One region of the Nesterenkonia lutea genome, then DNA from elsewhere that is predicted to be linked to it. Evidence: riboswitches for the same ligand, from Rfam matches in the RefSeq annotation. Region 1 holds a riboswitch; each other region holds the start of a gene.

Region 1 (5,711 bases):
GGCGCGGTCCCGCGCCGTTGGCAGATCTCTTCAATTTTCGGAACACAGGGTTCATTCTGCAGGCTCGTGGTGTCCCCGAGGGTCTCACCGTCATGCAGCTGGGTCAGCAGCCGGCGCATGATCTTCCCGGACCGGGTCTTGGGCACTTCCGGCACCGGGATCACGCTGCGCGGTTTCGCCACCGGCCCGATCACCTCGCCCACATGGCTGCGCAGCGCGCTCAGCAGCTCACGTTCGGCGTCGCTGCCCGCGCCACCTGCGGCGTCCAGGCGTTCGCGGGCCGCAGTGGTGAGCACGGTGAAGGCGACGGCGGCGTGACCGGTCATCTCATCGAAGACGGGACAGACCCCCGCCTCGACCACGTCGGGATGGGAGATCAGCGCGGATTCGATCTCGATGGTGGAGAGCCGGTGCCCGGAGATGTTGATGACATCGTCGATCCGTCCCAGGATCCAGAGGTCCCCGTCCTCATCCCTCCGGGCGCCGTCCCCGGCGAGGAACCAGCCCTGATCAGCGTACTTCTCCCAGTAGGAGCTGTAGTACCGCTCGGGACTTCCCCAGACCGTCCTGGCCATGGAGGGCCCGGTCGCGGTGAGGACGATGTTCCCCTGCGTCCCCGCAGGCACCGGTCGGCCGGCGTCATCGACGACGGCGGCGCCCCAGCCCGGCATCTCGCGGCTGGCCGCACCGGGCTTGAGTCCCGGACGTGTGAACCCGGCGTCTTCGGGGCGTGGGGAGAGCACCGTGGACCCGGATTCGGACTGCCACCAGGTGTCCACCATGGGAAGTGCCGGCTGGCCGGCGTCGTCGGTGGTGTCTCGGCCGATCTGCCGACGGATCCACTGCCAGGCCTCGGGGTTCACCGCCTCGCCCACGGTTCCGGCGAGCCGGATGGAGGAGAGGTCATAGTGCTGCGGGACGCCGTCCGGGAACCAGCCCATGAGCGAGCGGACCAGCGTGGGGGCGGTGTAGTACGTGCTGACCCTGTGCCGCTCGATGATTTCGAAGTGCCGACCCTCGTGCGGGGTGTTCGGGGTGCCTTCGAAGATCACCTGGGTCGCGCCGGCGGCCAGCGGGCCATAGATCTCGTAGGTATGGGCGGTGACCCAGGCCAGGTCCGCCGTGCACCAGTGGACGTCATTCGCGCGTCGCGCCGGGTCCGGATGGGCGAAGAGCCGCAGATACGTGTAGAGCGCTCCGGTGAGGTAGCCACCGGTGGTGTGGACCAGGCCCTTGGGCTTGCCGGTGGTGCCAGAGGTGTACATGATGAACAGCTCGGTCTCGGCATCGAAGAACTCCGGGCTGTGCTCGGTCGAGGCGGTCTCCACCACCTCGTGCCACCAGAGATCGCGCCCCGGGGTCCATTCCACGGCTGAGTCGGTGCGCCTGATCACCAGGACATGTTCCAGATCTCCACCGTGCTCCACAGCGGCCTCGGCCACCGCGGCGTCAGCGTTGGCCTTCACCGGGACCGCCTTGCCGCGTCGGTACTGACCATCGGTGGTGACCAGCAGCTTGGCTCCGGTGTCCTCCACGCGGAACTTCAGCGCCTCGGCGGAGAACCCGCCGAAGACCAGCGAGTGCACGGCGCCGATCCGCGCGCAGGCCAGGGTGATCACGATCGTCTCCACGAGCACGGGCAGGTAGACCACCACACGGTCCCCACGCGTGATGCCCATATCGGTCAGCGCGTTCGCCGCCTGGTTGACCCGGCGGCCGAGTTCGGCATAGCTGACGTCTTCGCGGTCTCCGGGCTCACCCTCGAAGTGCAGGGCGATGCGTTCACCGCGTCCAGCCGCGACATGGCGGTCCACGCAGTTCACCGCGGCGTTGAGCGTTCCGCCCTGGTACCAGCTGATCTCCGGGCCCCGCCGGATCGCCGGGTTCGGCGGGACCCAGGAATGCGTCTGCTCCCAGGGTGTCTCCCAGTCCAGCAGGGTGGCGGCCTCGGTCCAGAAGGCCATGCGCTCGTCCTCGTTCACCGGGTCGGACCAGTGATGGACATCTGCCCGCAGCGGATCCGTGGAGGCGAGCGCGGCACGTCCTGCCTTCACCGAGGGCGCGCCGGAGGGCAGGGCAGGGGTGTGGTGGGTGGTCAACAAAAGGCCCTTCAGGGTCAGCTCAGCGGGGTCAGGGTCTTGAACTCATGCTGGTGGAAGACCAGTCCGGCGGCATCTTCGGTGAAGTCCAGATCCAGGATCTCGAGCACGATGATGTCGTGGTCCCCGGCCCTGACCTGGTCATAGATGCGGGTGCGCAGCCACATCGGCACCCCCTCCAGGAGCAGCGCAGAGCCGTGCAGCTGATAGCCGACCCCGGTGAAGCGATTGGCCCGGTCCTTGGAGGCGATCTGGCGGCACAGCCCGTACTGATCCCGACCGAGCACGGAGATGCCCAGCTCGCTGCCGCTGGACTGCAGCTTCGGCCAGGTGGAGGAATCGTGCTGGACGGCCAGGGTGACGAGCGGCGGCTCCAGCGAGACGCCCACGGTGAAGGTCGAGGCGATGATCGCCTCGGGGGAGCCGTTGACCTCAGCGCCGACGGCGACGACACCCTGTGGAAACTGGGCGAGCGCATGGCGCAGCGCAAGAGAGTCCACGCGGGATGTGGCGGGAGCTTCGAGAGTACGAGCAGGGACAGACATGCAGATCAACTCCATCGGTCCTGGCGTTAGCACCCGGCGTATCCGGGTTGCTGCGGCGTCTCTGAGCCAGATCTCTCAGCCGCTCGGGATGGTTACAGGGCAACGCTACGCGCTGGTCCCATCGACCAGCAATATTTGTTCGCACTGTGAGACGTCGTATGACGTCCGGTCGCCGAGTTGCAGAAACTGTGTTCAAGGACCGGCGTATGAACACAGCAGGACACCTGGCGTCATGATCATTTGACGAAACCCGTCGTTCGTCCTCTATATTTGGGTCCATCACCATCCAGAGCGACTGAGGGATCTGGCCCGTCGACGTCGCAGCAACCCGGGACTGCCGGGTGCTAACGCCAGGACCGATGGAGGAAAGTATGAACATACATCTGCCTGTGTCCCAAGAGCTGCGCGACGCCGTCGAGCGTGCCGGGCTCTCCGCGCTGGACCGGGAGCTCAACCGCGACCTGGCCCGTGACCAGGTGCGCGACCTGGCCGCAGCCGGCATCGGCAGACTGCGACTCCCGGCAGCCGTGGGCGGTTATGGCCTCGACTGGGTGCAGACCACCGAGGTCCTCCTCGAGCTTGCGGCGGCAGACAGCAACCTTCCTCAGGTGCTGCGCGGACATCTCGCGGTGCAGGAGGACCTGCTGTGGCGCTCAGCGACAGAGCGTCCAGAGACCGAGCAGAGTGTGCAGCTGTGGCTGGGCCGACTCGCTGCGGGGGAGCTGGTGGGAAATGCGTGGACCGAGCCGGGCAAGGGAGGCTTCCATCGCTCCGGGACAGTCGTCAGCGAGACCCCGGCAGGGCCCGTGGTCAACGGGGTGAAGTACTACACCACCGGAGCGATCTTCGCCGACTGGCTGGATGTCACGGCCCGAGACGAGGCCGATAATGAGCTTGCCGTGCTGGTGCGTCGGGATCAGCCCGGGGTGCAGGTCGAGAACGACTGGGACGGTTTCGGCCAGCGGACCACGGGCTCGGGCACCGCGAGACTCACCGATGCCGCCGTCGAGACCGCAGAGCTCCGCGGTCTCACCGACCGCTTCCCCTATCAGACCGCGCTCTACCAGCACATCCTGCTCATCGTCCTGGCGGGGATCGTGGAGGCCGCCGCGCGCGATGCCGCGGCGCTGCTGCATGAGCGCCCGCGGACCTATACGCACGCAAACACGCGGACTCCGCGCACGGACCCGCAGCTGCTTCAGGCCATCGGCGAAGTGGACGCGGTCGCCGCGCTGGCCCGAGCGCAGGTGCTGCACACCGCGTCACACCTGGATGCCGCCTATGCCGCGCGCACAGGCAGCCCCGAGGAGGCGATCGGCGCCGCGAACGCGGTGGAGCTGGCCACAGGACGGGCGCAGGTCGCGCTGCACCGGCCCGTGCTTGAGGCGGTCACCCGCATCTTTGATGTGCTCGGCGCCTCAGGAGTGAGCCAGGCCCGCGGACTGGACCGCCATTGGCGCAATGCGCGCACGGTGACCAGCCACAATCCCTGGGTGTACAAGGCGCGGATCGCCGGCGATCACCGCGTCAACGGCACCGAACCGGTCCGGCTGTGGAGTGTGGGCGAGCCCGATGTTCCGGCGGTCACCCAGCTCGCCTGACGCCGCCTCCGTCTTTCCAACGCCGCGCTGTCCTCAGACGCTGCAACGTCCTCAGCCGTTCCACCGCCCCGCCGGTCCTCGGCTCCGGGCAGGCGCCTCTGGCGGTCTCGGCACAGCACCCCGCCCAGTCCTTGCCCCCGCCCGACCTCGCAGCCCAGCCCGACCTCACAGCCCCGCCCCTCACTGCCCAGGAGAACCCGTGTCACATCCTTTGAACACCACAGCGGAGCCCCGCACACACTGGACCGGCGGGGCTTCCGCCGCAGAGCTCGAGGACTGGAGCTCCATCGCCACCCACGTGGCGCAGACCCTTGCCGGTGATGCCGTGGAACGAGACCGCGCGAATGAGACGCCCTACCGCGAAGCTCGGCTGCTCAAGGCCTCTGGGCTGGTCACCCTGCTGGTGCCCGAGCAGTTCGGCGGCGGCGGCGGCCATTGGGCCACGGCGCTGGAGGTGATCCGCATCCTGGCCCGCGCGGATGCCTCCATCGCCCAGCTTCTGGCGTACCACTACATCAACGAGGCGAACATCCTCTTCAGCATCCCCGAGCCCAGAGACCGCGAGCGCTGGTTCCGCGCCACGGCACAGGGGCAGTGGATCTGGGGGGATTCGGTCAATCCCACGGATCCGGACCTCACACTGGTCCCCACCGAGGACGGCTACCGGCTCAACGGCCGAAAGCGATACTCCACGGGCTCCGCCGTCGGCGATGTGCTCCTGGTCAATGCGCGGGTCTCCGAAGGTCCCGAGACCGGCCGCATCCTCGCCTTCGTCCTGGAGCACGGACGCCGGGGGGTCACCTATGTCGACGACTGGGACTTCCTGGGTCAGCGGCTCTCCTCCTCGAACACGGTGACCTACAGCGATGTGCTGGTGGGCGAGGACGACGTCCTCGGCTTCCTCACGGAGGAGCCCTACTCCGCGCTGGTCACCCCGGGGATCCAGCTCGCCTTCGGCAATCTCTACCTGGGCATCGCTGAGGGGGCGCTCGCCAAAGGCCGGGAGCTGATCAATGCCCGTCCCAATGCCTGGTTCCTCTCCACGGCCTCGAAGTACCGGCACGATCCCTTCGTCCAGCGGCTGGTCGGGGAGCTCAAGGCGAACACGGCCGGGGTCGCCGCGCTCGCCGAGCGGGTGAATCGGCGCTTCGAACACGTGCTGACTCTGGGGGAGGAGGTCACCGACACAGTGCGCGGCGAGCTCGCCATCGAGATCGCCGAGCTCAAGGTGATCTCCTCGGATGTCGCCACCCGCCTGACCCACCAGATATTCGAGGCCACCGGCACCTCGTCCACCGCCTCCAAGCATGGATTCGACCTCTACTGGCGCAACATCAGGACCCATTCGCTGCATGACCCCGTGGACTACAAGAAGCTCGAGGTCGGCGCGCACTTCCTCAACGGTGAATTCCAGCCCATCTCTCTCTACACGTGAACCGGAGTTCAGCCATGACCCGCAGACCACT
Region 2 (5,711 bases), 550 kb from region 1:
GGTGAAGCCGAACATCTCATTGATCGGAGCCAGCTCCTCGGCTGAGCGTTCCTGGACCTGGCCGGTCTGCTGGTTCAACAGCATCGTGGCTCGGTCCCCCGGAAGCAGCACCTGCATGAGGAAAGTGAGAGACGCAGCAGCCCAGACGACGACGGCGGCGCCGCCCATTTTGCGCAGGAGCAGGCTGAGGATCAGCGTGGGACGCGTGCGCGGGCGCGGCGATGATGGAATCGGCGGCACGGGGGTGGCCTCGAGCGGTTCCGTGAACACGTTGGAGGGAGTCAGGGTCATGCGTCAGCCCTCTTCTTCTGTGATGGATTCATCAGCGACAGATTCATCAGCGGCGGATTCATCTGTGCCGGATTCTTCGGTGACGAAATAGGCGTCGTGGAAGACCGGGCCACCCTGGGACTCCTCGAGCCAGACGCCGCTGAGCTCCTCAGAGACGGCGATGGTGTTGGTCTGGGTGTAGAGCCCGATGGCGGGGGCGAGCTCGCTGAGCTCGTACTGCGCCTGGGAGAAGTGCTCGGTGACCTCCTCCGATGTCGGGGCCTGCAGCGCCTGTTGGATCGTGGAGAAGACTCCCTGATCTGCCAGGAACGTGGTGTTCGCGCCGTTGGGCGCCTCTTCGGTGCCCGGGCGGTAGTTGATGTTGAGGATGCCGGCATGCGGGCTGGTCCAATAACCGACCTGCGCGTCATAGGCGTCCGGGCCGGAGAAGGCTCCCGAGGAGTTCTCCGAGGGGGTGAGCGGGCGCAGCTGGATGTCGAAGCCGGCGGCGCGCGCCTGCTCCTGGAAGTTCTGGATCGCGGTGTTCCCGTCGGGGGTGACGATGGTGTTCAACCCGTAGGTGAACAGCACCTCCAGGCGTTCCCCGTCCTTGATCCGCGTGCCGTCCTCGGCACGTTCGGTCCAGCCGGCCTCGTCCAGGAGCTCATTGGCACGGTGAAGATCAAAGGGGTACTCGGTGGCCGCGTCGACGTCGTAACCCGGGGTGCTCTGGGACAGATACCCGCTGGGTTCGAAGGGGACCGTGCCCAGGAACGCCGACTCGATGTTGGCTTCCCGATCGGTGGCGAAGCTCAATGCCTGGCGGACCTGCTGATCGGCGAAGACGCCCTTCTCAGTGTTGAGGTTGATCACCACGGGCCGGCCCGGAGTGATGTACTGCTCGAAGTCGAAACGCTCCTTGACCTCGGCGATGTTCACCGCAGGGACCTCCCCGATCACGTCGCTCTCCTCGGAGAGCAGCGAGCCGTAGCGCGAGGTGTTGTCCGGGATGAAGCTCCACCGGATCCCCTCCACATAGGCCGGACCCTGGTGCTTCGCGTTCGCAGGGGCGGAGTTGTAGTCCTCATTGCGGGCGAACTCGAGGTACTGGCCGCTCTCCCAGGCCTGCACGGTGAAGGGACCCGAGCCGATGGGGGCTCTGCAGTTCTCCTCATCGCTGCGGGTCTCCAGTGCGGTGGGCGACTGAATGCCGAAATAGGACTGGGACAAGGTGGAGAGGAAGGGCGAGAACGGGGCGGAGAGCTGGATCTCGACGGTGTGCTCATCCACTGCGGTGGCTTCTTCATAGAAGCCGCCCAGGTGTGCGGCGGCGGTGCCGTTGCCGCCGTCGAGCCAGTAGTCGAAGTTGTGCGCCACGGCCTGGCCGTTGACGGGTGTGCCGTCGGTGAAGGAGACGTCTTCGCGCAGATCCAGCGTCCAGACCAGCTGATCCTCGGAGACCTCCCAGTCGGTGGCGAGCCAGGGGACGATCTCGCCCTCGTCATCCTGAGAGACGAGGGAGTCCAGGATCTGGCGCGCGGTGAAGTTCTCCTGGATCCACCCGCCGAAGACGCACTTGGGCTCTTGGAGGTGCCCGTATTCGATGATGCCGCCGGACTGGGGATCGTCAGTGGACTGCCGGTCCGCGACCTGTTCGGTGCTGACCAGGCCGGAGGTGCCGCTGCATGCGGTGAGTACGGCTGCGCTGAGGAGCGCTGCTGCACCCATGGGAAGTCTGGATCTCCACTTGTTTTTGGGTGCGTTCGGGGAGGGCGGGGTGGTCATGGTGCTCCTTCTCGGAGTGGTTCAGACGGGAGGAATGGTGGTGCGCGAGGCTCAGACGGTGGCGGGGACCGCGGCGAATGCTCCGCGGTAGCGGGCGCCCGGGTGGGTCTCGGGCAGCCGGTCGCGACCGAAGAGCTTCTGCCGCAGCGTGCCCGGGGTGTATTCGCGCTGGGCGAGGCCTCGCTCGCGCAGGACGGGCAGCACCTTGTCGGCGAACTCCTGGAAGGATCCGGGGATCACCCAGTTGACGACGTTCACGCCGTCCACGCCGGCGGCCTGCCACAGTTCCAGCTGATCGGCGATCTGCTCAGGCGTGCCGACGATCCGGTTGTTGCGGTTGGAGCGCCAGGCGATGTCGGCTACCAGAGGTTCACGGTCGGTGATCGTCTTGGACGCCCACTCGGTGAACCCACGCCGGGTGTTGGTCTGCACGTCCTTCAGCGGCGTCTCGGGTGGGTAGACGCGTCCGTCCGGGTCCACCAGGGCCGCGTGCGCGAGGTAGCCGTCCAGCGAGACGTATTCTTCGGCTTCCTTGAGCTTCCGCTGAGCTTCTTCCTCGGTGTCTCCGATGATGAAGCTCAGGCCCTGGAAGAACTTGATATCCCCCGCTGCGCGTCCGGCTTCCACGGCGCGAGCGCGGGTGTCCTCGATCTGGAACCTCGCCGCCTCTGCGTTCGGAGCCCCCAGGAAGACAGCTTCGGCGTTGCGGGCGGCGAAGTCGCGACCCGAGGCGGAAGAGCCGGCCTGGAAGAGGACGGGGGTGCGCTGCGGCGACGGCGAGGGAAGATGCGGGCCCTCCACCGAATAGCGTTCGCCCTGGTGGTAGATCTTGTGCACCTTGTCAGGGTCCGAGTACTGGGATCCCGCACGATCCTTGATCACTGCGTCGTCCTCCCAGGAGCCTTCCCAGAGCTTGTAGGTCACATCGACGTACTCATCGGCCCAGCGGTAGCGCTCGGAGTGCTCGGTGAGTCGAGGCATGCCGTAGTTGCGGGAGCCGTTGTCCTGCATCCCGGTGACGATGTTCCAGGCGATCCGACCCTTGGAGATGTGGTCCAGCGTGGAGATCTGCCGGGCGAACTGGAACGGATGCGACTGGAAGACGTTGGATGTGGTGGCCAGACCGATGTTCTCGGTCACCACGGCCAGGGCGCCCAGCAGCACGGTCGGATCGTTGGACGGGATCTGCAGCCCCTCGTTGAGGTACACCGAGTAGTCCGCGTCGGAGTCGCCGTAGTGGCCCGAGACATCGGCGAAGAACATCGCGTCGAACTTCGCCTCCTCCAGGATCTTGGCCAGGTTGATCCAGGTGTCCACGTCGGTGAACTCCGTCTGCTGCGCATCCTCGCGGCGCCACTGGCCGTGGTGGATGTGACTGTTCGTGTTCATCACGAAGGCATTGAAGTGCAGCGGGGCGCGTGCCGGAGTCTGCTCGGGCATGAAGTGTCCACGTCTCTCTCTGACCGTGGCGCTCCTGGGCCGCTCCGCTGAGAGAGCTGCCGCAGGGGCACCGTACTTGCCCGGGACGGTGTTGACACCGGGCCGAATCATCACCTGGAGCACCCCACTACGGTGAGAGGGTTGCTGTCCGGACAGCCAGGGCTGTCGTCCGGATCTCGTGATTCTGTAGCTCAGCCTAGAGAGTGATCCGCCTGATCACAAGTGGTGAACATAGTTGTTAACATAAAGTGACACATTGCATCATCTTTCGACACAGGGACTCTCCTCTGCGGCTCCACGACCGCGCGAATCGCGCCCACCTGCTCCGGCGGTTCGAAGAGGATCTCGACCCCCGCTGGCTCGTCAGAAACCCGATGTCAGACCACCTCGATTTAAACCTCAATGCTAGGCAGCTGCCACATGTGCGACTTCCCTTAACACCGCCACTTCACCTAGGTTCGAACATATATAGGGCAACAGTCGACAACGGAGTGATGCGCGTGAGCCTGTCCAACACCGATCCGTCACAGTTCAAACACACAGCAGATCCTGAGCAGAATACTCCGCTCTACGGCGCCACGCTGGGCCAAGCCGTGCGGCGGTTCTTCGGCAAGTACGCGCATTTCAAGGGGTACGCCTCGCGCAGCGAATACTGGTGGGTACAGCTCTTCACGAACGTCGTCAGCGGGCTGATCGCGATCCCCTACCTGCGCACATATGATCCTGCGCTGGGCTACTTCGACCTGACTCAGGGCACCGGAAACGTCGAGGGACTCGTCCTCATGAGCGCGCTCGCGGCTTTCATCTGGGGCGTCGTGACGGTCCTTCCGATGCTTGCCCTTAGCTGGCGAAGGCTGCACGACGCAGGACTCCCAGGACCTATGTACTTCCTGTGGCTGATCCCCTTCATCGGCCCGATCATCGTGCTGGTCCTGATGATCCTGCCGACTCGGCCTGAGAAGCACATCCATGCCTGGGAGTACCCGACGGAACCATCGGCCGAGGCACAGAATGTAGGACGTCCCCTCCCCTAGGCTCTCTTCTTCGTCAGTGCGGCCTCACGATTCCAGCAGCCGCTTCCGTTCGGTCTCCACGTCATAGTCCGCCGCGGGCCAGCGCAGGTTCAGATCCGCGAACGCCGCGATGAGCAGCTCCTGCACCGCCAGTCGGGAGTACCACTTGCGGTCTGCGCCGATCACATGCCAGGGCGCGTGGTCGGCGTCGGTGGCTTCCAGCAGATACGCGTGGATCGACTGGTAGAGGGAGAACTGAGCGCGGGAATCGGCGTCGGAGGGGTCGTACTTCCAGTGCTTCTCCTCGCGGTCCAGCCGGGAGATCAGCCGATCCAGCTGCTCCTCCGGGGAGACATGCAGCATGACCTTGATGATCACGAACCCCTGACGAACCAGTTCAAGCTCGAAGAGCTTCAGCGCCTCAGTGCGGCGCTCCAGCTCCTCCGTGCTCTCGCTGCCGGTGATGGTGGGAACCAGCACGTCCTCGTAGTGCGAGCGGTCAAAGACTCCCACATGCCCTGGCCGCGGGAGCCTGCGGATCACGCGCTCCAGGTAGTGCTCGCCGTTCTCCTCGGGGGTGGGCTTGCCGAACCCGGCCACCTCCACGCCCATGGGGTCCATGGAGCTGACCACCTGCTTGACCACTCCACCTTTGCCGGCGGCATCCATGCCCTGCAGGATCAGCAGCACGCGCGGTCCGCGGGCCAGGCCGCTGAGGGCGCTCTCCACCTCGGGAGAGAACAGCTCCTCGCGGCGGGCCTTCTCCTGCGGGGAGCGGCGCGGCACCCGGGCGGCGATCGCCTTGGCCACCTCCCGCTGCTCGGCCTCCGGGGCGGAGACCACGTGGGCCCACATGAGCTCCTGCAGATCAGCCAGCATCTCGGCGCGTTCGGCGAGCGCGTCCTCGCCGTCGTCCTTCTTGCCCTTGAAGCCCACCTTCTTGCGAGTCGGTGCGTCGGGGAGGCTGAACGGGGAGGCGAACTGGCTGACCCGCCAGAGGCTGCGGGGGTCGCCCTCGAACGGGGTCTTCTTCGCACCCTTGGGCCCCCGCACACCGGTCAGCGAAACATCGAGAGGGGCGGGGTTCTGATCATTCTTGGGCAAGGCGTCTCCTTGTGGCGAGTGGTCTGAGGGCAAGTATGTCAGCCGAACTGGCGCGGTGACCTGCGGAGGAAGTCATCGGCGATGTCGTTGAACTGCGAC
Region 3 (5,711 bases), 220 kb from region 1:
CGACGTGGATCGGCCCGGTGTTCACATGCGGGCCGTCTGCGGCCGCATCGCGCGGGTGATCACTGGCGGCGAGCTCGATGGCGTCGGTGAGCACCTGTTCGGCCGGGACACCGTGGCTGGTGAAGTATGCCAGCGGATCACGGCCCTGATCTTCGAGGATGCCCTCATGGGAGAGGGTGTCGATGACGACCTGCTCACCTGACTGGACGCGCATCACCGGAGCGTCGGCCGCGCAGGGAAGCCTCCCCCAGAAGATGTTCTCTGCGGTGGCCGGCAGATACCGGCCGCCCACGGGCAGGTGCTCACCGGGCTGAAGGATGGGCTGCGGGCTCATGGATCACTCTCCTCGTCCCGGTCAGTCTGCCCGATCAGTTGTTACAGCGCGGTGACATCCTTGGAATACCTGTTTCGGCTGAACAGCGGTTCAGAGCCGCAGCGTGGCCCGCATGGGGACCCCGAGCTGCTCTGCGCTGGTGAGGAACCCGTCGTGCCCGATCGGCGAGTGGATCATGTGAACCGAGTGGTCCCCTGGAATCGAATCTGCGATCTGCTGGGACTGCTCGGGAAGATACAGCCGATCGGTCTCCACCGCCGCCAGGAAGGGGACGGCCGTGACCCCGGCGAGCGCCTGAGCCGCTCCCCCGCGCCCCCGACCCACGTCATGGCTCATCAGCGCCTCGGAGAGGATCAGGTAGGAGTTGGGGTCGAAACGCTTGAGCAGCTTGTTCGCCTGATGGTCCAGATAGGACTCCACCTGGTAGCGGCCGCGGCGCCGTCGGCTCCAGCCGAAGGGATCTTCTGCGCCCTGGGCAGCCCGGCCGAATCGTGCGCCCAGCTCCGCCTCGGCGCGGTACGTGATGTGGGCGATCCGTCGGGCGAGTCCGAGCCCCGACTGCGGGGCAGGTCCACCGTAGTAGTCGCCCCCGCAGAAATGCGGATCGTTCTCCACCGCCAGCACCTGGGCCTGGCCGAAGGCGATCTGCTCGGCAGTCGACGCCGCACCGCAGGCGAAGACCGCCACGCCGTCGACCATCTCCGGGTACGTGGCGGCCCATTCCAGCGCGCGGGCGCCTCCCATGGATCCACCGATCACCGTGTGAAACTTCTGGATGCCCAGGGCTTCAGCCAGCCGGGCTTCCAGGTGCACGGAATCGCGAATCGTCACGAAGGGGAATCGGGAGCCATAGGGCTTCCCCTCGGGATCCAGGGAGGCGGGTCCGGTGGAGCCGTAGCAGCCGCCGACCATCGCCGGAGCGATGACGAACCAGCGCTGGGTGTCGATCGGGCGTCCCGGGCCCAGCAGGCCCTCCCACCAGCCGATGGAAGGATCTGCCGGGGTGGAGGCGACATGGGAGTCCCCGGTCAGGGCGTGCGCCACGAGGACCGCATTGCTGCCGTCCTCTTCGAGCGTGCCCCAGGTCTCGTAGGCGATGGTGACTTCGGGAAGCTGCCCACCTGTCTCAAATGTGTACGCTCCGACATCGACCGTCTTCAGCGCACCCGCGGGCCTGTCCCCAAAGTCATTCAGCACCCGATCACCCTAACCTCAGACCGCTGCTGCGGCTTCTTGCTTCGTCACATTGTCCGCACTCTGGTCCTGCTCAGAAGAGTCCTGGTCAGCGGCCTGGATCGTTGCCGCCTTCTCCAGTCCCTGGGCGAGATCGGCGATGATGTCGTCGATGTGTTCCAGGCCCACCGAGAGCCGGACCAGACCGGGCTTGACCCCGGCGGCATGCTGTTCGGCGGGGCTGAGCTGCCGGTGGGTGGTCGAGGCCGGGTGGATGGCCAGGGAGCGCACGTCACCGACATTGGCCACCAGCGAGTGCAGCTCGAGCGCGTCGACCAGCGTCTGGCCCGCACGGGCCTGCGTCTCGTCGTCGTCGCCGGCTCCACCGGCGAGCTCGAAGGCCAGCACCGCGCCGGTGCCTCGGGGCAGGTACTTCTGCGCGCGTTCGTAGCAGGGGCTCGAGGGCAGCCCGGAGTAGTAGACCCGCTTCACCGCATCATGAGCCTCCAGGTACTCGGCGACCTTCTGCGCGTTGGCGACGTGGCGCTCGATCCGCAGCGAGAGGGTCTCCAGGCCCAGGTTGATCTCGAAGGCGTTGTGCGGGGACAGTGCGGGGCCGAGGTCGCGCAGCAGCTGCACGCGGGCCTTGAGGATGAAGGAGAGGTTGACCCCGAAGATCCCCTCGGCGCCGAGATCCCGGCCGAAGACGAGCCCGTGGTAGCTCTCGTCCGGAGTGCTGAACCCGGGAAAGCGATCTGGGTGGGCGAAGTAGTCGAAGCGTCCGGAGTCCACGATCACTCCGGCGATGGCGGTGCCGTGGCCGCCGAGGAACTTCGTGGCCGAGTGGACGACGACGTCGGCCCCGAAGTCGATCGGCTTGATCAGGTACGGGGTGGTCAGCGTGGAGTCGATGATCAGCGGCGCGCCATGTTCATGGGCGACCGAGGCCACCCCCTCGATGTCCAGCACGTCTCCGCGCGGATTGGCCACGGACTCCCCGAAGAAGGCCACGGTGTTCTCCCGCGTGGCGGCGCGCCATGACTCCAGGTCATCGGGATCCTCCACGAAGGTCACCTCGATGCCGAACTTCGGCAGCGTGTGCTTGAAGAGGTTCTGCGTGCCGCCGTAGAGCGTCGGGGAGGCGACGATGTGGCTTCCGGATTCCGCGATGTTCAGCAGGGCCAGGGAGGTGGCGGCCTGTCCCGAGCCGACGGCCAGCGCTCCGACTCCGCCCTCGAGGGCGGCGATCTTGTCCTCGATCGCCTGGACCGTGGGGTTGCCGATGCGGGAGTAGATCGGGGCGATCTCTTCGAGTCCGAAGCGGCGTGCTGCGGCCGCCGTGTCCGGGAAGACGAAGGAGGTGGTCTGCTGGATCGGCAGCGCCCGTGCTCCGGTGACGGGGTCGGGGGCGACTCCGGCGTGGATCTGCTGGGTCTCGAACTGCCAGGTGCTGTTGTCGTTGCTCAAGGGATTCTCCGTTCAATGCGGTCCGAGGCGGAGCCGCGCATGAACGTCGCTGCCAGCTGCGAGAGCTTCTGGCGCTGAATCCTGTACGGCCCTGTCCTGAGGACTGGTGTAAGGGCCCGCACTGGTGTGTGGCCCGCGCTTGCCACGTCGATCACTGAGTCACGTGATCGCCGCAGCCAGGTCGTCACCCGGGGCACCCCACCGCGAACTGGAGGGTTGTCGGCCAGCAAACCGGGGTTTTGCGCTGGCACTCTTGACCTAGGGACAAGTCTGCATCGCGGAACGCCCCGGCGCAAGTGGGCCGCAGCGGTTGAGCGCAAGTGCGTCGCGACAGTTCAGCGCCAGTGCGCCGCGACAGCCGAGTGCAGCAGCACCGCGGCAGGTGGACGGATTCCGCTCGCCTAGACTCGGCCCCATGAGCGCCTCCGTCCACCATGTCCTGACAGTCCTGCGCGACTCTTTCACGCACCACGCCCTGAGCACCGAGGCCGGAGAGCTCGAGTCCCACGCGGTGGACAAGGGGCCGCTCGAGCATTGGCAGGTGCATGCTCCGCTCGCCGTCGTCTTCGCGGAATCGGCGCAGGACGTGCAGAAGCTGGTGCGCCTCTCCGCCGAGCATGGCTTCCCGGTCATCACCCGCGGGGCGGGGACCTCCGTCTCCGGCGGCGCCAACACCACTGCCGGCTCCGTGGTGCTGAACCTGACCCGCATGAACCGGATCCTTGCGATGCGGGCAGAGGACGAGGTCGCCGTGGTCGAACCGGGCGTGATCAACGCGGACCTGAACACCGCGGCGGCCGAGCATGGGTTGATGTATGCCCCCGACCCGGCCAGCTATCGCACGTCCACCATCGGCGGCAATGTCGCCACCAATGCCGGCGGGCTGCGCTGCGCCAAATATGGGGTGACCCGAGATTCGGTGCTGGCCCTGGATGTGGTGCTCGCCGACGGCACGCTGATCCACACCGGCCAGGCCACTTTCAAAGGGGTGGCCGGTTACGACCTGACCAGCCTCTTCGTCGGCTCCGAGGGGACCCTGGGGATCGTCGTGGGCGTCACCGTGCGGCTGCGACACCTGAGCCGACACACCGAGACCATCGCCGCCTTCTTCGGCGAGCTGACCACCGCCGCCCAGGGCGTGCTCGACATCGGCAGGGCCCGAGTCCAGCCCGCGATCACCGAGCTGCTGGACCACCGGACCATGTTGGCCCTGGATGAGGCGCAGGGTTCGGACCTGGCTCAGCGCGGCAACACCCTGCTGCTGATCCAGACCGACGGTCACGGTGCGAGCATCGAGGCGGAGATCATCCGCAAGGTTCTCAGCGGGCTCGGCGCCGAGGTCAGCGCTCCGGGGTCCACCGAATCTGAGCGGCTGATCGAGCTGCGCCGGCACGCCCGTGGGGACGGGATCGTCACCGAGGTCCGGGTGGGCGAGGATGTCGCGGTCCCGCGCTCGAGGCTGGTGGACTATATCCGCGCGATCGAAGATCTTGCTGAGGAGCACCAGGTCCAGCTGAAGGTCGTCGCCCACGCGGGGGACGGGAACCTGCACCCCACCTTCAGCGTCCCCAGCTCCGAGATCGAACCTCTGGCCGGTCCAGAACCGAGCGCGCAGGACCGCGAGAGCGACGACGACGGCGCCTCGTCCCAGACGGTCTCAGCCTTGTCCCGACTGCATGCCGCCCTGGACGGCTCCGTGCGGATCGCCCTGGAGATGGGCGGGACGATCACCGGCGAGCACGGCATCGGCACCTATAAGCTGCGCTGGCTGAGCTGGGAACAGTCAGCCGAGGTCATCGAGCTCCAGCGCAGCATCAAAAACGTCTTTGACCCTGACCATCGGCTCAACCCGGGGCGCGCGATCCTGTGACCGGTGCCGGCCCGGCGGGCTCCGCCGGCCCGTTTCAAGCCGCCGGTCCAGCCAGCACTGCCCGGGCGGCGGCATCGGCATCTGCCAGCGTGCGCGCGGAGGATTCGGCGTCTCCGCCGGCCTCTGCGGCGATGGCAGTCCCCCACTGCACGGAGCTGAGCTGGAGTCCGAGCACGTAGATCTCCTCCGGCTGCGCCCCGTCGGCGGGGATCAGCCGGTGCGGCGGCGGTGTGACGTCGAAGCCCTTGCCGGCCCGCGGCGCCCCGGAGGCGTCCGCGAGTTCCCGTGGCCGGGCGAGGCCGCTGCGCAGTAAGCCTGCCACCAGCGGCGAGCGGGAGAGCTGGACCCGGTTCGCCGGCATCATCGCCTCCAGCAGCCAGCGGGCCTGATAGGTGGGGGCCGCCACAGCCGGAGATTCCGCGGTGAAGCAGCCCGTCTCGCGGTCCACGTCGAAGATCGGCTCCGGCCCCAGGAACTCCACCACACCCGACCTGACCAGAGCGGCGAGCTCTTCGATCCGCTGCAGCGGCGGACCGCTGGCGAGACCCTCCACCAGGGACTCGAACCAGCCCTCGATCTCGCTGATCTGGCTGGCCTGGGAGACCCGACCCTGACTGATCAGTGCCTTGACCTCCATGCGTGCCAGGTGCAGCGCCCCGATGGCCATCTTCACGGGACTGCGCACCCCGGCGGCGGAGGTCGCCGCGTCATCTTCGAGATAGGTCTCCATGTGCTGCTGATACTGCTCGGCTGAGTCGAAGGTCAGCTCTCCGAAGGGGCGACCGAGCGAGCGGATGTCGAACCAGAGCACGTCCGGAGCATGCTCGCGCAGCAGGTGGTGGCCCCGGGTGCGCAGCACCGCCTCGC
Region 4 (5,711 bases), 620 kb from region 1:
TCAGCACGGCCACCAGCAGCCCGGCGAACCCCACGGCGGCGAGCATGACAATGCCATATTCAGCGGTGGCGAGGCCTTCTTCCTCCTGATGGAGCTGCTGCATCGAATACCCGGGCACCTGCGGACGGGTTTGCGCTGATGTCGTCTCCGTGATCGTGACTTCCATGACTGTGCCTTCCGTGACGGTCGCCCGGCGCTCGGGATATTCGAGCTTCAGAGAAGCGGGATTCGAGACTCCGTGAGCCTGACGACTGATGACCGCTGCTGACTGCAGGTGATCACCAGTCTCCGGTGATCGATCAGCGATTCCGACGGACAGCGCGACGCTGTGGAGAGGGGTGATGCAGACCGCGGAACAGTCAGCGTTGGGGAAGACCACCGGAGGGCCGGTGTGGGATTCGCGGCTTCACGCAGCCCGTTCAGGTTCTCCTGCGGCGTGTGAGTCAAGGAGCTGCCACGGATAGGAAAGCGTGCCGAGCAGCTCATAGCCGCCGACCCACTGTTCCTTGCGCGGAAGCGGGTTGTGCGAGGAGATGGTTCTGGCGTTGCGCCAGTGCCGGTCCAGCAGCTTGCTCACCGACGTGCTGGATGCTCCCGTGGCATCGAAGATTGACGTGGTGGCTTCCAGGACCAGTGGAATGGCCACCACCTGAGCCTGGTAGACCGAGAGGTTCGCTCGATCAGCGGCAGCTTCGGCAGCTTCGGCACCTTCGGCACCGTGCCGTGCCTGCCAAGCGCGCTCCAGGTCTGCCGCTGCGTCCAGCACGGAGGCCTGCACTGCCTTCACCTTCGCGGAGGCGCGACCGATGACGGCCTGGTTCAGCGGGTCAGACGCGGGGGTGACCCCGGCGGGCGCCCCCAGGGGTCGGCGGGTGCTGGACTGGATGTGGGTCACGATGTCATCCACCGCGCGGCGGCCGATCCCGGCAAGCACCGCGAGCAGGTGCAGCTGGTAGAAGCCGATCATGTGCGTGATGGGACGCTGGTCTGCCGCGTGGACCGTCAGATGTGCCTCCTCGACCGGCACCTGGTCGAAGGTGGTGGTCCCGGTGCCGGTGAGTCGCTGCCCAAAACCATCCCAGTCGTCGATGCGCACCAGCCCGGGGGCATCGGTCCTGACCGGGAAGCTCGCGAACTCTTCCCCGTAGCGGGTGGTGACGTTGACCCAGTCCGCGAACAGGGTGCCGGTGCTGTAGTACTTCTTGCCGTCGAGTCGCAGCGTCCCATCGGCGTGACGGCTCAGAGTGGTGGTCTGCTTCTCCCAGCTTTCAATGCCCTGTTCGCTCTGGGCGTTGCCGATGATCGCGCGATGCTCCACGGCCTGATTCGACCAGAAGGCCCTCTCCGCGGAATCGCCGCTGCTCAGGTGGGCTTCCAGGAACGCGAAGTGGCCGCGCCACAGGTGCGCCACGTGCGGGTCAGACTGGGCGAGGTCGATGAGCAGCCGGAACAGGGTCTGCGCCGGGACGCCTTCTCCTCCGAGATGGCGAGGGACTCGCAGGGCGCCGAAGCCGGCGTGCCGCAGCCACTCGACCTGTTCGAACGGAAGGATCCGTCCTTGTTCACGCTCGAGGGCGCCCTGCGCGATCCGGTGGAAGACCTCGGCGTAGCGTTCATGGAGTTCCGGGTAGCCCGGGGCGGCGTCGGTGTGCAGGTCTGGGTGATGAAGTGTCATGGTGATCCTCAAGTGAAGGGTTCGGGGCCGGCGGGGATCGCTCAGGCTGGGGTCAGGCGCGCGCCGAAGGGTGCGGCCGGGAGCTTCAGGTTGGAGGGATCCAGGTAGCGGCTCGAGGGGTGTGTGCTGTGGGGGCCGGGTCCTGCGCCGAGCAGGCGCTCGCGGAGGGTCTGGCCGGGCGTGTATTCGGTCCGGGCGAGGCCTCGTCGCTGGAGCACCGGGACGACCAGTTCCACGAAGTCCCTGATGGTGCCGAAGCTGATCTGATTGCCGATGTTGAAGCCATCAAGACCAGACTCGTGAGCCCAGTGAGTCAGCGCATCCGCAGCCTGAGCCCCGGTGCCCACCACGCGGAGACCGTTTCTGGCTCGTCCACCGGCCCCGGCTGAACCGCGAAGGTCCTTGACCCGCTGGCCCTCGCGCCACCCGCGGATGAGGATCTCGTGACCGGGGTCTCGGCGACGGATGATGTCAGCGACGAGCTCCTCGTGCGGATACCTTTCCAGGCCCGGGATGCGCCCGTTCTTCTGCAGGGCGGCCCAGTCGCTGCGGCAACGGTCGATCTCCGCGGCCTTCGCGTGGGCCTGTTCCTCGGTGGGTGCCACGATGACCTGGGCCGCGGCCAGGAAGCGCAACTGATCCGGATCTCGTCCTGAAGCGGCGGCGTGCGACTTGATGGTCTCCACATTGGCCCGGATCGCCTCCGGTGAGTTCCCACCCAGGAACACCACCTCGGCATGTCTGCCGGCGAATGCCATCCCGGTCAGGGAGCTCCCCGCCTGGAAGATCACCGGCAGGCGCTGCGGGGACGGTGCCACCAGATGTGGCCCACGCACCGAGAAGTGACGGCCCTTGTGGTCGATGTAGCGCACCTTGTCCGGGTCTGCCCAGGTGCGAGTCTGGGTGTCACCCAGGACCGCGTCGGAGTCCCAGGATCCCAGGAGCAGCTTGTAGACCACGTCGAGGAATTCGTCCGCGATCTCATAGCGCGTGTCGTGCTGGACCTGGTCCGGGAGTCCGAAGTTCTGCGCCGCGTTCTTCAGGTACGAGGTCACCACATTCCAGGCGATCCGCCCTTCGGAGAGCGCGTCCAGGGTCGCGAGGCGACGAGCGAAGGCGAACGGCGGCTCGTAGGTGGTGGAGAAGGTGGCGGCGAGCCCCAGGTGATCGGTGGATTCTGCCAGTGCGCCGAGGAGGATCAGCGGGTCCAGAGCAGGTATCTGGTACCCCTGGCTCACCGGGCTGCGCAGCCCGTCCTCGGCGCTGTCGTAGGCGCCGACCACATCGGCGAGGAACAGCTGGTCGAATCGACCCTGCTCGAGAATGCCGCCCAGCTCCCGCCAGAAGGACAGACTGTCGACGCCGTGGCGCCGGTCCTCAGGGTGAGTCCACGTTCCGGGCGAGAGGTGCACCACCGAGCCCATCTCGAAGAGGCTCAGTATCAGCGGACGGTCATGACGAGTCATACATTCCTGCCTTTCTCCATCGGTCCTGGCGGGAGCACCGTATCGACGTGAATGTTCACGACTTGGGTTGCTGCGACGTCACTGAGCCAGATCTCTCAGTCGCTCTTGATGGTTGATACAGCTACGAGACTAAGCCCGCGGAGGCGCTTTGTCACATATTAAGAATTAAATGTTCATATAACATTTTTAGGGGCTTGGAGTGGCTCAGTCGCGAGGGAGAAGGTTCTCTCGCCCGCCGGAGACCCACGCGGGATCGAAGCTGCGATCACCGTGGACCCGTCCCGCGAGAGCATCAAGCTCCCCCGAGATCTCACCGGTGAGCTCCAGCTGCGCGGCCCCGCGCTGCAGCTCGTCCCAGTGCGACGCAGACCGGGTCCCAGGAATGGGGGAGATCGCGACGCCGCGAGCCTGGGCCTGCTGGTAGAGCCAGGCGATGGCGAGGCCGGCGGTGGGCAGCTGGAGACGCTGCGCGTTCAGGCGCAGTTCACCGGCCAGCGCGTGGTTGTGCTCCAGGTTCTCCGGCCTGAACCAGGGAAAGGACCTGCGTGCGTCCTCCGCGGGCAGAGCCTGGGCGTCGAAGTGGTCGGTGAGGAGACCTCGGCCCACGGGTGAATAGGGGACGAACCCGATGCCGAGCTCCGCGCAGGCCGGCAGGACATATTCCTCGACGTCGCGGGCGAAGAGGCTCCATTCGCTCTGCACGGCGGTGAGGGGGTGCACTGCATGTGCCCTCCGGATCTCCTCAGCCGTGGCCTCGGAGAGTCCGATCCGCCTCACCTTGCCAGCGGTGACCAGGTCGCTCAGCGCGCCCACACTCTCCTCGATCGGAGTCTGCGGGTCGACTCGGTGCAGGTAGTACAGATCAACGTAGTCGGTGCCCAGACGCGCGAGGCTCAGGTCGATCTGTTCTCTGATGTAGGCGGCATCTCCCCGCGCCCGGCGTCTGCCGACCCCTGCGCCCTTCTCGATGCCGACCTTCGTGGCGAGGACGAACTGCTCCCGGCGGTTCCGCAGGAACTCACCGACCAGACGCTCACTCTCGCCATCGCCATAGATGTTGGCCGTGTCGAGGAATGTGATGCCGCGATCGGCCACATGCTCCAATATCTCCTGAGCCCCCGCGTCGGTGACGGATCCGTAGGCTCCGGCGAGGGACATTGCACCGTAGCCCAGTGACGAGACCTCCAATGCATGGCGGCCGTCTCCCAGGGTGATGGAACGTAGCGTCATCGATGAATCCTTCTGCTGTTCGGGGCTGCTGTTCGGGCTGTTCGAGCTGTTCTGCGGGGCCGCACCTCGGGGCAGGAGCCCTCGGCGCCGTTCATCGACGCATGACCTTGCGTGCCGCCCAGTTGCCCACCAGCTGGAGCGACTGGACGAAGACGATCACCACGATGACCGCCAGCCAGGTGACCTCCGGGCGGAACCTGTTGTAGCCCTCGACGATGGCGAAGTTGCCGATGCCGCCGCCGCCGATGATCCCTGCCAGAGCCGACATGTCGGTGAGCGCGATGATCACAAAGGTATACCCCAGGATCAGCGGGCCCAGCGCCTCCGGCAGCAGCACGGTGAGGATGATGCGCCGCCGGGAGGCGCCCATGGCGCGGGCGGCCTCGATCACGCCGGGATCGATGGAGACCAGGTTCTGCTCCACGATCCGCGCGATCGCGAAGGTGGAGGCCCAGATCATGACGAAGATCACCGCGTCATTTCCGATCCCGGAGCCGATCACGAAGATGGTGACCGGCTGCAGCGCCGCGATAAGAATGACGAACGGCACCGGACGGATCAGGTTCACGATGAAGTTCATCGCCATCCAGGCAGGCTTGTTCGAGAGGAGTCCGCCCTCTCGCGTGGTGTACAGCGTGAGTCCGATGGCGAGTCCGATCAGCCCGCCGAGCAGGAACGCCCACGCCACCATATAGATGGTGTCGAAGATGGCCTCAACCAGCTCGGGCCCGTAATAGCTCCAGTCCAGAGCCTGGTATGTGTCGATCACGCGTCCACCTCCTGCACTTCCCCGGCGGCGTCGAGCGCCGCGACGAAGGCTCTCACTGCTTCGGGATCACCTTCCACGGCCAGGGTCAGCAGTCCATAGGAGGCGTTCTTGGTGGTGCTCATGCCTCCATGAACGATCTCGAACGAGACTCCATGGGACGCGGCCTCTCCCAGCACCGCGCTGACCGCGCCTGCGTCATGCAGCGAGACCACGATGAGTCGTCCGGAGCTGTGGCGACGAATCCATTCCACCTCCTCGACCGAGGGACGGTTCTTCAAGGCCGCACCGACGAAGCTGGCATCCTTCGTCTCGCGCGGACTGGAGAAGACGTCATAGACGAGCCCTGTCTCGACGATTCGCCCGTTGTCCATCACTGCGACTCGGTCAGCGATGGACCTGATGACCTCCATCTCATGGGTGATGGCCACGATCGTGATGCCCAGCTCTTCATTGGCTCGACGCAGAAGTCTCAGCACCTCGCCGGTGGTGTTGGGGTCCAGCGCCGAGGTGGACTCGTCTGCCAGCAGAATGTCCGGCTTAGCGGCCAGGGCGCGGGCGATGCCCACCCGCT

The links. Region 1 has a riboswitch for S-adenosylmethionine ahead of H4W27_RS10210 (flavin reductase family protein). Riboswitches for the same ligand answer to the same signal wherever they lie in the genome.
Region 2: linked by a shared signal. The riboswitch ahead of H4W27_RS07720 (LLM class flavin-dependent oxidoreductase) and the one ahead of H4W27_RS10210 (flavin reductase family protein) in region 1 are both predicted to bind S-adenosylmethionine.
Region 3: linked by a shared signal. The riboswitch ahead of H4W27_RS09235 (O-acetylhomoserine aminocarboxypropyltransferase/cysteine synthase family protein) and the one ahead of H4W27_RS10210 (flavin reductase family protein) in region 1 are both predicted to bind S-adenosylmethionine.
Region 4: linked by a shared signal. The riboswitch ahead of H4W27_RS13030 (NtaA/DmoA family FMN-dependent monooxygenase) and the one ahead of H4W27_RS10210 (flavin reductase family protein) in region 1 are both predicted to bind S-adenosylmethionine.

What each region holds. Positions count from the first base shown of each region.
Region 1 covers NZ_JADBED010000001.1:2,235,012-2,240,722, reverse strand. Annotated here, with positions in the region: gene acs (acetate--CoA ligase) at 1-1,964, opposite strand, end outside; gene H4W27_RS10210 (flavin reductase family protein) at 2,117-2,644, opposite strand; SAM riboswitch class I at 2,653-2,739, opposite strand; SAM riboswitch class I at 2,924-3,010, shown strand; gene H4W27_RS10205 (acyl-CoA dehydrogenase family protein) at 3,016-4,245, shown strand; gene H4W27_RS10200 (acyl-CoA dehydrogenase family protein) at 4,445-5,680, shown strand; gene H4W27_RS10195 (NtaA/DmoA family FMN-dependent monooxygenase) at 5,695-5,711, shown strand, end outside.
Region 2 covers NZ_JADBED010000001.1:1,687,208-1,692,918, forward strand. Annotated here, with positions in the region: gene H4W27_RS07710 (ABC transporter permease) at 1-291, opposite strand, end outside; gene H4W27_RS07715 (ABC transporter substrate-binding protein) at 295-1,998, opposite strand; gene H4W27_RS07720 (LLM class flavin-dependent oxidoreductase) at 2,107-3,495, opposite strand; SAM riboswitch class IV at 3,563-3,679, opposite strand; gene H4W27_RS07725 (DUF805 domain-containing protein) at 3,996-4,529, shown strand; gene H4W27_RS07730 (PPK2 family polyphosphate kinase) at 4,554-5,612, opposite strand; gene H4W27_RS07735 (polysaccharide deacetylase family protein) at 5,651-5,711, opposite strand, start outside.
Region 3 covers NZ_JADBED010000001.1:2,016,941-2,022,651, forward strand. Annotated here, with positions in the region: gene H4W27_RS09225 (acetamidase/formamidase family protein) at 1-334, opposite strand, end outside; gene metX (homoserine O-acetyltransferase MetX) at 425-1,531, opposite strand; gene H4W27_RS09235 (O-acetylhomoserine aminocarboxypropyltransferase/cysteine synthase family protein) at 1,547-2,974, opposite strand; SAM riboswitch class IV at 3,105-3,233, opposite strand; gene H4W27_RS09240 (FAD-binding oxidoreductase) at 3,390-4,844, shown strand; gene H4W27_RS09245 (FAD/NAD(P)-binding protein) at 4,879-5,711, opposite strand, start outside.
Region 4 covers NZ_JADBED010000001.1:2,852,618-2,858,328, forward strand. Annotated here, with positions in the region: gene H4W27_RS13020 (DUF4244 domain-containing protein) at 1-166, opposite strand, end outside; gene H4W27_RS13025 (acyl-CoA dehydrogenase family protein) at 407-1,675, opposite strand; gene H4W27_RS13030 (NtaA/DmoA family FMN-dependent monooxygenase) at 1,717-3,141, opposite strand; SAM riboswitch class I at 3,155-3,256, opposite strand; gene H4W27_RS13035 (aldo/keto reductase) at 3,346-4,371, opposite strand; gene H4W27_RS13040 (methionine ABC transporter permease) at 4,463-5,140, opposite strand; gene H4W27_RS13045 (methionine ABC transporter ATP-binding protein) at 5,137-5,711, opposite strand, start outside.